Regions from separate parts of the Shewanella sp. SW24 genome, predicted to be linked through region 2. Evidence: predicted binding sites of a transcription regulator. Region 2 holds the regulator's gene; each other region holds the start of a gene.
The links. Region 2 encodes MetJ, which represses methionine synthesis genes. Its sites were predicted from a motif close to TAGACGTCTAGACGTCTA; they were not measured.
Positions count from the first base shown of each region.

Region 1 (3,288 bases), on a different contig from region 2:
CGCGGGTACAGATTTCGATTTTACGCGCCTTAGTGTCGGCCTGACCTTGCTCGTCGAATGCCATGATAATGGCCGCCGCGCCGTAGCGTTTCACTAAGGTGGCTTGATCAATAAACTTGGCTTCGCCTTCTTTGAGGGAAATCGAGTTAACTATGCCCTTGCCTTGAATACATTTGAGGCCAGCTTCGATCACTTCCCACTTAGAGGAGTCGATCATAATAGGTACGCGGCTGATGTCGGGCTCAGAGGCAATCAAGTTTAAAAACTTGTGCATGATCTCGGCGCCATCGAGCATGCCTTCGTCCATGTTGATGTCGATGATTTGCGCGCCGCTTTCGACCTGCTCGCGGGCGACATCGAGCGCTTGCTCAAACTTGCCTTCTTTGATCAACTTTAAAAACTTGGCCGAACCTGTGACGTTGGTGCGCTCACCCACGTTAACGAACAGGGATTGGGCGTCGATAGTCAGTGGTTCCAAACCGGCCAAGCGGCAAGCGACCGGAATGTCTGGCAAAATACGTGGATCGTGACGGCTCACCGCTTCGCGGATCACGCGGATATGTTCAGGCGTACTACCACAACAACCCCCGATAATATTAAGCATGCCTTCGCGCGCCCAATCTTCGATCACGTTCGCCATGTCCTCTGGGGTTTCATCGTAACCGCCAAACTCGTTCGGCAGGCCTGCATTCGGATGCGCCGACACATAACACTCACTGATGCGGGATAATTCTTCCACATAGGGGCGTAATTCTTTTGGCCCAAGTGCACAGTTAAGACCGATAGATAAGGGCTTGATATGGCGAAGGGAATTGTAAAAGGCTTCGGTCGTTTGGCCAGTCAGTGTGCGGCCAGAGGCATCGGTAATGGTGCCCGAAATCATGATCGGCAATCTGTCTTTAGAATGCTGACCAAATAAGTCATCAAATACCGATTCAATCGCAAACAGTGCGGCTTTGGCATTTAAGGTATCAAATATGGTCTCGACCATAATGATATCCGCGCCGCCCTCAATCAGCGCCTTAGTGGATTCTTTGTAAGCAGTCACTAACTCATCGAAGCTGACGTTGCGATAGCCTGGGTCGTTCACATCAGGGCTAATCGAACACGTACGGTTAGTGGGGCCTAACACACCGGCGACGTAGCGTGGAATGCCTGTGGCAGCAAAGGCTTCATCACAAGCTTCACGGGCGAGGCGCGCGCCGACTAAGTTAATTTCGGCGGACAGCGACTGCATGTCGTAGTCGGCCATGGCGATGGTGGTGGCGTTAAAGGTGTTGGTTTCAATGATGTCGGCACCGGCGTTTAAGTAGTCGGTGTGAATTTGTTTGATGATGTGAGGTTGTGACAAGACCAAGAGGTCGTTGTTACCTTTGACATCCGTATGCCAATCTTTAAAGCGTTCGCCGCGATAGTCCTCTTCTTCCAGCTTGTAGCCTTGGATCATAGTGCCCATGGCACCGTCTAAGATCAGAATGCGCTCTGCAAGCTGTTTGCGAATGTCTGCTAATATTTGGCTGGCTTTGGTTGAGGGTATCGTCATAAATAATTACCTTAAATACAGCTAAGTTAAGTCCAAAAATCGGCCATTGTTATGCTAAGTGCATTTTATTGTCGTCTGCCGACATTTTTTGAATACTTGTTCTTAAAAATTTGCTTTGGACATTTAAACGTATAGACGTCCATAATACGCGACTTATGATTGTCAGGGCAAGATGAAAGTCAAAGGCATTAGGAGCGAGAATCGAGAATCAAGAATTTAGGCACTTGGCTTGAGTTCCTAGCATCTAGTCCCTAACTAAAAAGGCATATATGAAACAAGTTCGGTTGTTATTGTTACGCCACGGTGAGTGTGAAGGCGGCGCTATTTTGCGGGGTCGTGTGGATGTGCCTTTGAGTAAAAAGGGTTGGCAACAAATGTCGGCAGCAGTTGAGTCACAGGCCAGCGTGTGTAGCGCGATTTATAGCTCGATTTCACGCCGCTGCGCCGATTTTGCCCACGCTTTTGCCGCCGAGTTGCATTCGACGGCGGCACTGATATCTGAGTCAAGGCCATTGCAGGCGCAGTGTTTGTCGGGTTTACAGGAAATTGATTTTGGTGATTGGGACGGTTGTCGGCTCGATGAACTGTATCAACAAGAGGGCGAACGCTTAGCTGCGTATTGGCAAAACCCTTGGCAAACTCCGCTGCCTAATGGTGAAACTATGGCAAGTTTTGAGTCGCGGGTGAATGGGACGATTGACCAGATACTCGCCGCCGAGTTTGAACGATTGACCCTTGACTCACATAAAATGGGTAATGAAAACAGTGCCGTTAATGAAACCGCTGACAATATGCCAGCCACTCAAGTGTGGGTCGTGACCCACGGCGGGGTGATCCGTCACTTAATGGCGCGTGCCCTAGGGGTTGAACGGGCGGTGGGGTTTTATAGTCAACTCGATTTACCCGTGGCGGCCGTGGTGAGCATTAATGTGCTGCAAGATGAACAGGGTGTCTGCTATTGGCGTTTAGATTGGCCTAGTGGGCGCAGGTGTTGAGGCCTTATTTCACTATCTCGGCGCTATCATGTAGGCGTGATCGTTTGGCGAGAATAAGCTGACATGAAAATATTCTGATTTAAACAGCATTGCCTAATGGTATAGATGTAGGATAATGCTTTTCCCTGACGTTTGAACCAGATAGCGTATTACATGCGCAATGAGTGATAACGTCGCAGAAATAGGTGTTGGGAATAGACTCTCTTTGTTCGAATCGCTCCGTTGTTTTAATTCACAGTGGCGTTGTTAACAAAGAGCATATCAACCCAAACATAATAGGGAATCGGGGAACTGCTCGTCAGTCAGCCCGAACTGTGCCCGCAACTGTGAGTAGTGAAAAAGATCTCGAATCTTCTTCCCTACGAGTCAGGAGACCTGCCTATTTCTGTTATCGCTGCGTGCAGCCTTAGTTCTCGAGCGGGTGACTCGAGGGAGCAGATGACAATATGCACAACCTTTTTTATACAGGTTTGGACTCGATAGGAGCGCCGCTTAGGTGAAACTTTCCGCAATCCAAACTAATAGCCCCGTGAATGACACTAACCCATCATTGAGCCCGTCAGTCGCGCTCAATGTGAGTCATTTGAGCTGGTGTATCGATGGCAAAACCATACTTTCCGATATTAACTTTACGCTGCCAATGGGGCAGATGCTGGGGTTGATTGGCCCTAACGGTGCGGGCAAGTCCAGTTTGCTGCGCTGTTTGTATCGGTTTGTTCGCCCGACTCAGGGCAAAATTACCCTTTTTGA
Region 1 covers NZ_JAKKSH010000028.1:3,357-6,644, forward strand. Annotated here, with positions in the region: gene metH (methionine synthase) at 1-1,543, opposite strand, end outside; gene L5M17_RS18465 (histidine phosphatase family protein) at 1,813-2,538, shown strand; cobalamin riboswitch at 2,760-2,936, shown strand; gene L5M17_RS18470 (ABC transporter ATP-binding protein) at 3,035-3,288, shown strand, end outside.
Region 1: a site for MetJ is predicted at 1,668-1,685, ahead of metH (methionine synthase). Genes of this name have one in related genera too.

Region 2 (3,288 bases):
GCTAATAGGGCTTGTACTTTAGCGCGGGATTCTTGTACCCGAATTTGTGGCACAGCGGCTTCATCGGCCACTAAAATTGAACAGGCATCCACATGGCTTGCCGCCACGCCAGATTCGCGCAGTAGCGCCGCCATTAAACGTGCCGACCAACGTTCGCCAAAGCTCACCACATGGTTGATTTGGTATTCGTTGCGCTCGTCTAAGGACAACAAGCTGATGAGTTGCGCTTTATCAGTGGCCAAACGCTCACGCAGATCGCGGGCTTGTTCATTCGACAACAACTGCTCAATCAACCCCTGTTGGTAACTGATCAGCACTTGTAATTCTTCTTGCCATAGCTGACCCGCATCACGCAGCGCTAATAATTTATACAGGAAATTCGTGCTCTTACCCGCCGCAGAGACCACCACGAGATCATCACTATGACCGTGGGTTAACAGGATATGGGCAACTCGACGATAACAATCGGCATCCGCTAAACTGGAGCCACCAAATTTATGTAAGTGACAACGTGCCATCTATTATTCCTCTACTGACAAGCCACAACGGCGGCTAATCCTGCTTGAATATCTGCAACTAAATCGGCGGCATCTTCAATACCCACCGATAGACGCAATAGGGTGTCCTTAATACCAGCCTCGAAGCGCGCCTGCGGCTCCATGGCTCTGTGGGTCATAGTGGCGGGCACGGCCACTAAACTTTCGACGCCACCTAAACTTTCCGCCACGCTAAATAAGCTGAGTGCACCTAAAAAGGCCACCACTTCGGCCTCGCCGCCTTTGAGCTCAAAGCTCAGCATAGCGCCAAAGCCCTGTTGTTGCTTGGCCGCAATGGCGTGACCTGGGTGATCCGCAAGACCGGGGTAATAAACTTTGCTCACCACAGGGCTTTGCGTTAATACCTCAATAATACGCTGGGCATTGGTTTGATGCTCGCGAATACGCACCGCTAAGGTACGCAGGCCTCGCAGGGTCAGATAACTGTCGAAGGCTGACCCCGTTAAGCCTAGAGTGTTCGACCACCAATGTAAGCTTTCGCCGATTTGCACGTCTTTGGCGACCACAGCGCCGCCAACAACATCGCTGTGACCATTGATATATTTAGTGGTGGAATGGATAACGATATCCGCGCCTAACAATAGGGGTTGTTGCAATATCGGCGATAAAAAGGTGTTATCGACCACCACCAGCGCGCCGACCTCATGGCTCGCCTTAGCAATGGCTTCGATATCCACCACACGCAATAACGGGTTCGATGGGGTTTCGAGCCACACCATCTTAGGATTCTGGGCAATGGCGGTGGCTAACGCTTGGCTGTCGGTTTGGTCGACCACAATGAGCTTAAACTGGCCTTTCTTCGCCAAGTTGGTAAATAAACGGTAAGAACCGCCATAGCAATCATGGGGCACAACTAATAGGTCATCGGGGCCGAGCAAAGTCGTCACTAAGGTGATGGCCGCCATGCCAGTGCACGTCACTATGCCAGTGGCGCCCTTTTCTAATTGCGCTAATGCTTCGCCTAAAATGCAGCGCGTTGGGTTGCCTGAACGACTGTAATCGAATTCGCGGGGATTTTTATGACCATCGAAGGCGTAATTAGTCGACAAATAAATCGGTGGCACAACTGCGCCATATTGAGTATCGCTTTCGATACCCTGACGCACTGCCAGTGTGGCTAATTGACGCTCTGCCATGGGTGGACTCCTAAATTCGATAGACTGATAGAGATGTCTGGACGTCTAAATGTACCTAAGCCCAACGCCATCGTCAATAGGCGTGAAGACGTTTAGACGTCTGAACATAAAGAAATCTGTTTGCAATCACAAAGAAATAGTAGCAATAATTTGACTGTTCTTTGTAAGGGTTTAAAATCTGCCCCGAATTTAGCGTTATAACAGGTGAGTCAATGACTGAATGGAATGGGGAATACATCAGCCCCTATGCTGAACATGGCAAGAAGAATGAACAAGTAAAAAAAATTACTGTGTCTATTCCGCTCAAAGTGCTTAAGGTCCTCACGGACGAACGTACTCGTCGTCAGGTCAATAATTTGCGTCACGCCACCAACAGCGAGCTGTTGTGTGAGGCATTTTTGCACGCCTACACTGGCCAGCCATTGCCCAACGATGAAGATCTGTCAAAAGATAACCCAGACAGCATTCCCGCAGAAGCCAAGTTGTTGATGGATCAAATGGGAATCGAGTGGGAAGACATGGAATAGCGACTCGTCGCTTTCAAAGTCATATCACAGTGCTCATCAATAGGGATCGTTAACGATCCCTTTTTGTTTATACCCAAGCGACTTCAAACTTTAAATTTCACCATCTTGAGTTGGTTTGGGATATAGGAAATCCTATGTTTTCTATGATAGATCCACAGACACTCGCCTTAGCCTCGCTGGTCGTGTTTCTGGGCGCCTTAACCCAAAGTCTGATTGGGTTTGGGCTTGCGGTTGTCGCCAGTCCTTTGCTGTATATCGTCGATCCACAACTTGTACCTGCGCCTGTTATTGCTATGGGTTTCTCCATCGCCCTGCTGACCTTAGTGCGTGAACGCGGTCACTTAGAATTCAATGGCTTGCAATATGCGCTCATAGGCCGCGTGCCCGGTGGTTTTATCGGCGCGAGTTTATTACTGTTTGCGCCTCAACCCATACTCGGTTTATCCATCGCCGCTATTGTGACTGTCGCAGTGATCCTCAGCCTGTATAAATTCAGCCTGCCAGTGAATAAGAAAACCCTCTTCGGTGCGGGCGTGGTTTCAGGGATCTTCGGCAATATCGCCGCGATTGGTGGCCCGCCGATGGCGATTTTGTTGGCAGGCAAAGATGCCTCGCAGTTTCGTGCAGCCCTGTCGGCCTTCTTCATTTTTAGCTCCATGATTGCATTGATCATTTTAGCGATCACTGGCTTATTAGAATTAAAACATCTATGGCTGTCGTTGATGCTGCTCCCCTCAGTGATTTTAGGTTACTTAGTTGCAGGACGATTAGTGGGCCGTGTCGATAAAGAGAAGACAAAGATGGCAACGTTAGTCCTGTGCAGTATCAGCGCCTTAGTGCTAACGGTGAAGTCGGTTATCGAGTTATTACCCCAATAAGCGTCCTGCTTATACTGGCAAACCTTCTCACGATTCAAACAATAAAAAAGCACTGACATTGCCAGTGCTTTTTCTTTATCTATCAATATGTAAAGCCAGCTTACACTCAGCTTAAATAGCTTTGCCCTGCGTACACAATAAAGTGTCTTAAGGCGAGTACGCCCGTTAAGCTCGCACAAGCCACCATGAT
Region 2 covers NZ_JAKKSH010000025.1:57,686-60,973, forward strand. Annotated here, with positions in the region: gene L5M17_RS17705 (bifunctional aspartate kinase/homoserine dehydrogenase II) at 1-518, opposite strand, end outside; gene metB (cystathionine gamma-synthase) at 530-1,693, opposite strand; gene metJ (met regulon transcriptional regulator MetJ) at 1,906-2,220, shown strand; gene L5M17_RS17720 (sulfite exporter TauE/SafE family protein) at 2,355-3,098, shown strand; gene nrfD (NrfD/PsrC family molybdoenzyme membrane anchor subunit) at 3,205-3,288, opposite strand, start outside.

Region 3 (3,288 bases), on a different contig from region 2:
CAGAACGCGACGCTCATATTCAGCAGCCAGTTCTGGGTGAGCTGCGCGATAAGCTGCAAACTTCTCGTTCCACGCTGCTTCACGGGCAGCACCGGCTTCTTTGGCATCCCAACCCGCATAAACGTCAGCAGGGATTTCGAATGGCGCATGTGGCCAGCCAAGGAATTCACGGGCTGCTGCGATTTCCGCATCGCCTAGTGGCGCGCCGTGGCAATCGTGGCTGCCTGATTTGTTAGGTGAACCAAAACCGATAATGGTTTTGCAGCAAATCATGGTTGGTTTATCAGTAACGGCTTTCGCCGCTTCGATAGCAGCACGGATTGCCGCGCTATCGTGACCATCAACACCGGCAATCACATGCCAGCCGTAAGCTTCAAAACGCTTTGGCGTATCATCGGTGAACCAGCCTTCAACATGGCCATCGATAGAAATACCGTTGTCATCCCAAAATGCGACCAGTTTACCTAAACCTAAAGTACCGGCTAATGAACAGGCTTCGTGGGAAATACCTTCCATCAAACAGCCATCGCCGAGGAAGCAGTAAGTGTAGTGATCAACGATATCGTGACCATCACGGTTAAACTGTGCCGCTAAGGTTTTCTCAGCAATCGCCATACCAACAGCGTTGCTGATGCCCGCACCGAGTGGACCCGTTGTGGTTTCAACACCTGGGGTGTAACCGTATTCTGGGTGACCCGGGGTTTTAGAATGCAATTGACGGAACTGTTTAAGCTCTTCAATTGGTAATTCATAACCAGTCAGGTGAAGTAAAGAGTAAATCAGCATTGAACCGTGACCGTTAGAGAGGATAAAACGATCTCTATCTACCCATTTCGGATTGTTCGGGTTGTGCTTAAGGAAATCATTCCACAGCACTTCAGCAATATCTGCCATACCCATTGGGGCGCCGGGATGGCCTGAATTTGCTTTTTGAACTGCATCCATACTTAACGCACGGATTGCGTTTGCGAGTACTTTACGGGAAGACATGCTCTCTCCTGCTTGTTTGTGGGGTCTAGCGGGCAATTTGGATGCATATTTTCCCCTACATGCCAGTGTGACGCAAACTAAAATTACCATTCACTCAGCAAAAGATGGGCGAATATGTACCCAAACAACCTGAAGATGCAGGATTCAGGTCGCTTGGGTATACAAGTCGCAGAAACAAGCCGGTCACTTTGCTCGCGTTTACTTGAGAGGGCATAGCAAGGATCACTTGTAATGGAGAAATAAATTTCTCAAAAACATAGCAAACTTAATACTATGAAATATAAGAAAAATAACCTATTTATGACTGAGCGTAGTCGTTTTCAGGTCACAATCTGAGAGGATTTTTTATTATCGGGGGTGATCGGCAATCGGATTTAAACTAAAATAGCCGTCTAGATGTAGATGCTTCTACACGTTTGAATGCTAACGACGAGATTTTCCTACTATGGCAAAGCACTTGTTTACTTCTGAGTCGGTCTCAGAAGGTCATCCCGATAAGATTGCAGATCAGATTTCTGATGCTGTGCTAGATGCAATTCTGGCTCAAGATCCAAAAGCACGCGTAGCGTGTGAAACTTATGTCAAAACCGGCATGGTATTAGTGGGTGGTGAAGTCACTACCTCTGCCTGGGTTGATATTGAAGAAATCACCCGTAAAACGGTGCGTGAAATTGGTTATACCCATTCAGATATGGGGTTTGATGCAGACTCGTGCGCAGTATTAAACGCCATTGGTAAGCAATCACCCGACATTAATCAAGGTGTAGACCGCGCAGACCCTGCAGAGCAAGGTGCTGGCGATCAAGGGTTAATGTTTGGCTATGCCAACAACGAAACCGACATTCTGATGCCTGCACCTATCACCTATGCCCACGCATTAGTGAAACGTCAGTCTGAAGTCCGTAAAAATGGCACGCTACCTTGGTTACGCCCAGATGCGAAAAGCCAAGTCACTTTTGCCTATGATGATGGCAAAATTGTCGGTATCGATGCAGTTGTGTTATCGACTCAACACAGAGATGACGTTTCACAAGCCGACTTAATTGAAGGTGTGATGGAAACCATCATCAAGCCAGTATTACCAGCTCAATGGTTAAACAAAGATACTAAGTTCTTTATCAACCCAACTGGCCGTTTTGTTATCGGTGGTCCAGTAGGTGATTGTGGCTTAACGGGTCGTAAGATCATCGTTGACACTTACGGCGGCATGGCCCGTCATGGTGGTGGCGCATTCTCTGGTAAAGATCCATCAAAAGTGGATCGTAGCGCGGCATATGCTGCCCGTTATGTAGCAAAAAACATAGTTGCAGCAGGTCTTGCTGATCGCTGTGAAATCCAAGTGTCTTACGCTATTGGTGTGGCAGAGCCTACCTCTATCAGCATCGAGACCTTCGGTACAGGTAAGGTGTCTGAAGAAGTGCTGATCAAGTTAGTACGTCAACACTTTGAACTGCGCCCATACGGTTTAACGGCCATGCTAGATTTAGCACGTCCAATTTATCAAGCGACCGCCGCTTATGGCCACTTTGGTCGCAGCGAATTCCCATGGGAAGCTACTGATAAAGCCGAAATATTGCGCGCTGACGCGGGTCTATAGTCTTAATTCATTTCAATTTTTACACTTAAGACCCATAAAAAAACCGCTATCCAGCGGTTTTTTTATGTCTGACATTTGGTTAGATTAATAGTGCTAAGACAAATATGGCAAGATAAAAAGCAGCATATACACAGACCATTAGAGTGCACAGACCCTATGACCGATAACGCCATCTTATTACAGCAACTTCAATCTTGTGCATGGGCAGCCAACGTAGGTCTGCCAGAGGAAACAGCAAAGACATACGGTACATTAGAGGAGATCGCCGCTTTTCTTGAATCCGATCCTGAAGCCTTTTTTGAAACACCTTACGAAATCCACTATGAAAGCCTGTGTGTAACAGACCATGACTTGGCAAATTCGTTAAAAACAAAGGCAGTAGTAAATGATGTGCATGCTTGGATTTCTGACAGCGAAGTCGATGAAATTTCTAAGTCAGCTTACCTCTCCACTTGGAAAATTATTCCCGTTGCAGAAATATGCGCGCTGACATCCGATGACGCTAATACGCTCGCAACACTGCTCCTAGCTGACGTTAAACTTTCAGCCTTTACGAGTGAACGCCTATCTTGGTATCTCTGTGGAAGAATACCCTTTGGTTATATTGGTACTTATCCAAACGGACAATGGCTGATTCTGTAGGCTTATACGCTAGCACCTTTAATTTTTCTGACTTCATCTAGGGTCTATTGAGCTTTCGA
Region 3 covers NZ_JAKKSH010000002.1:407,662-410,949, forward strand. Annotated here, with positions in the region: gene tkt (transketolase) at 1-990, opposite strand, end outside; gene metK (methionine adenosyltransferase) at 1,436-2,587, shown strand; gene L5M17_RS03510 (hypothetical protein) at 2,744-3,229, shown strand.
Region 3: a site for MetJ is predicted at 1,376-1,393, ahead of metK (methionine adenosyltransferase). Genes of this name have one in related genera too.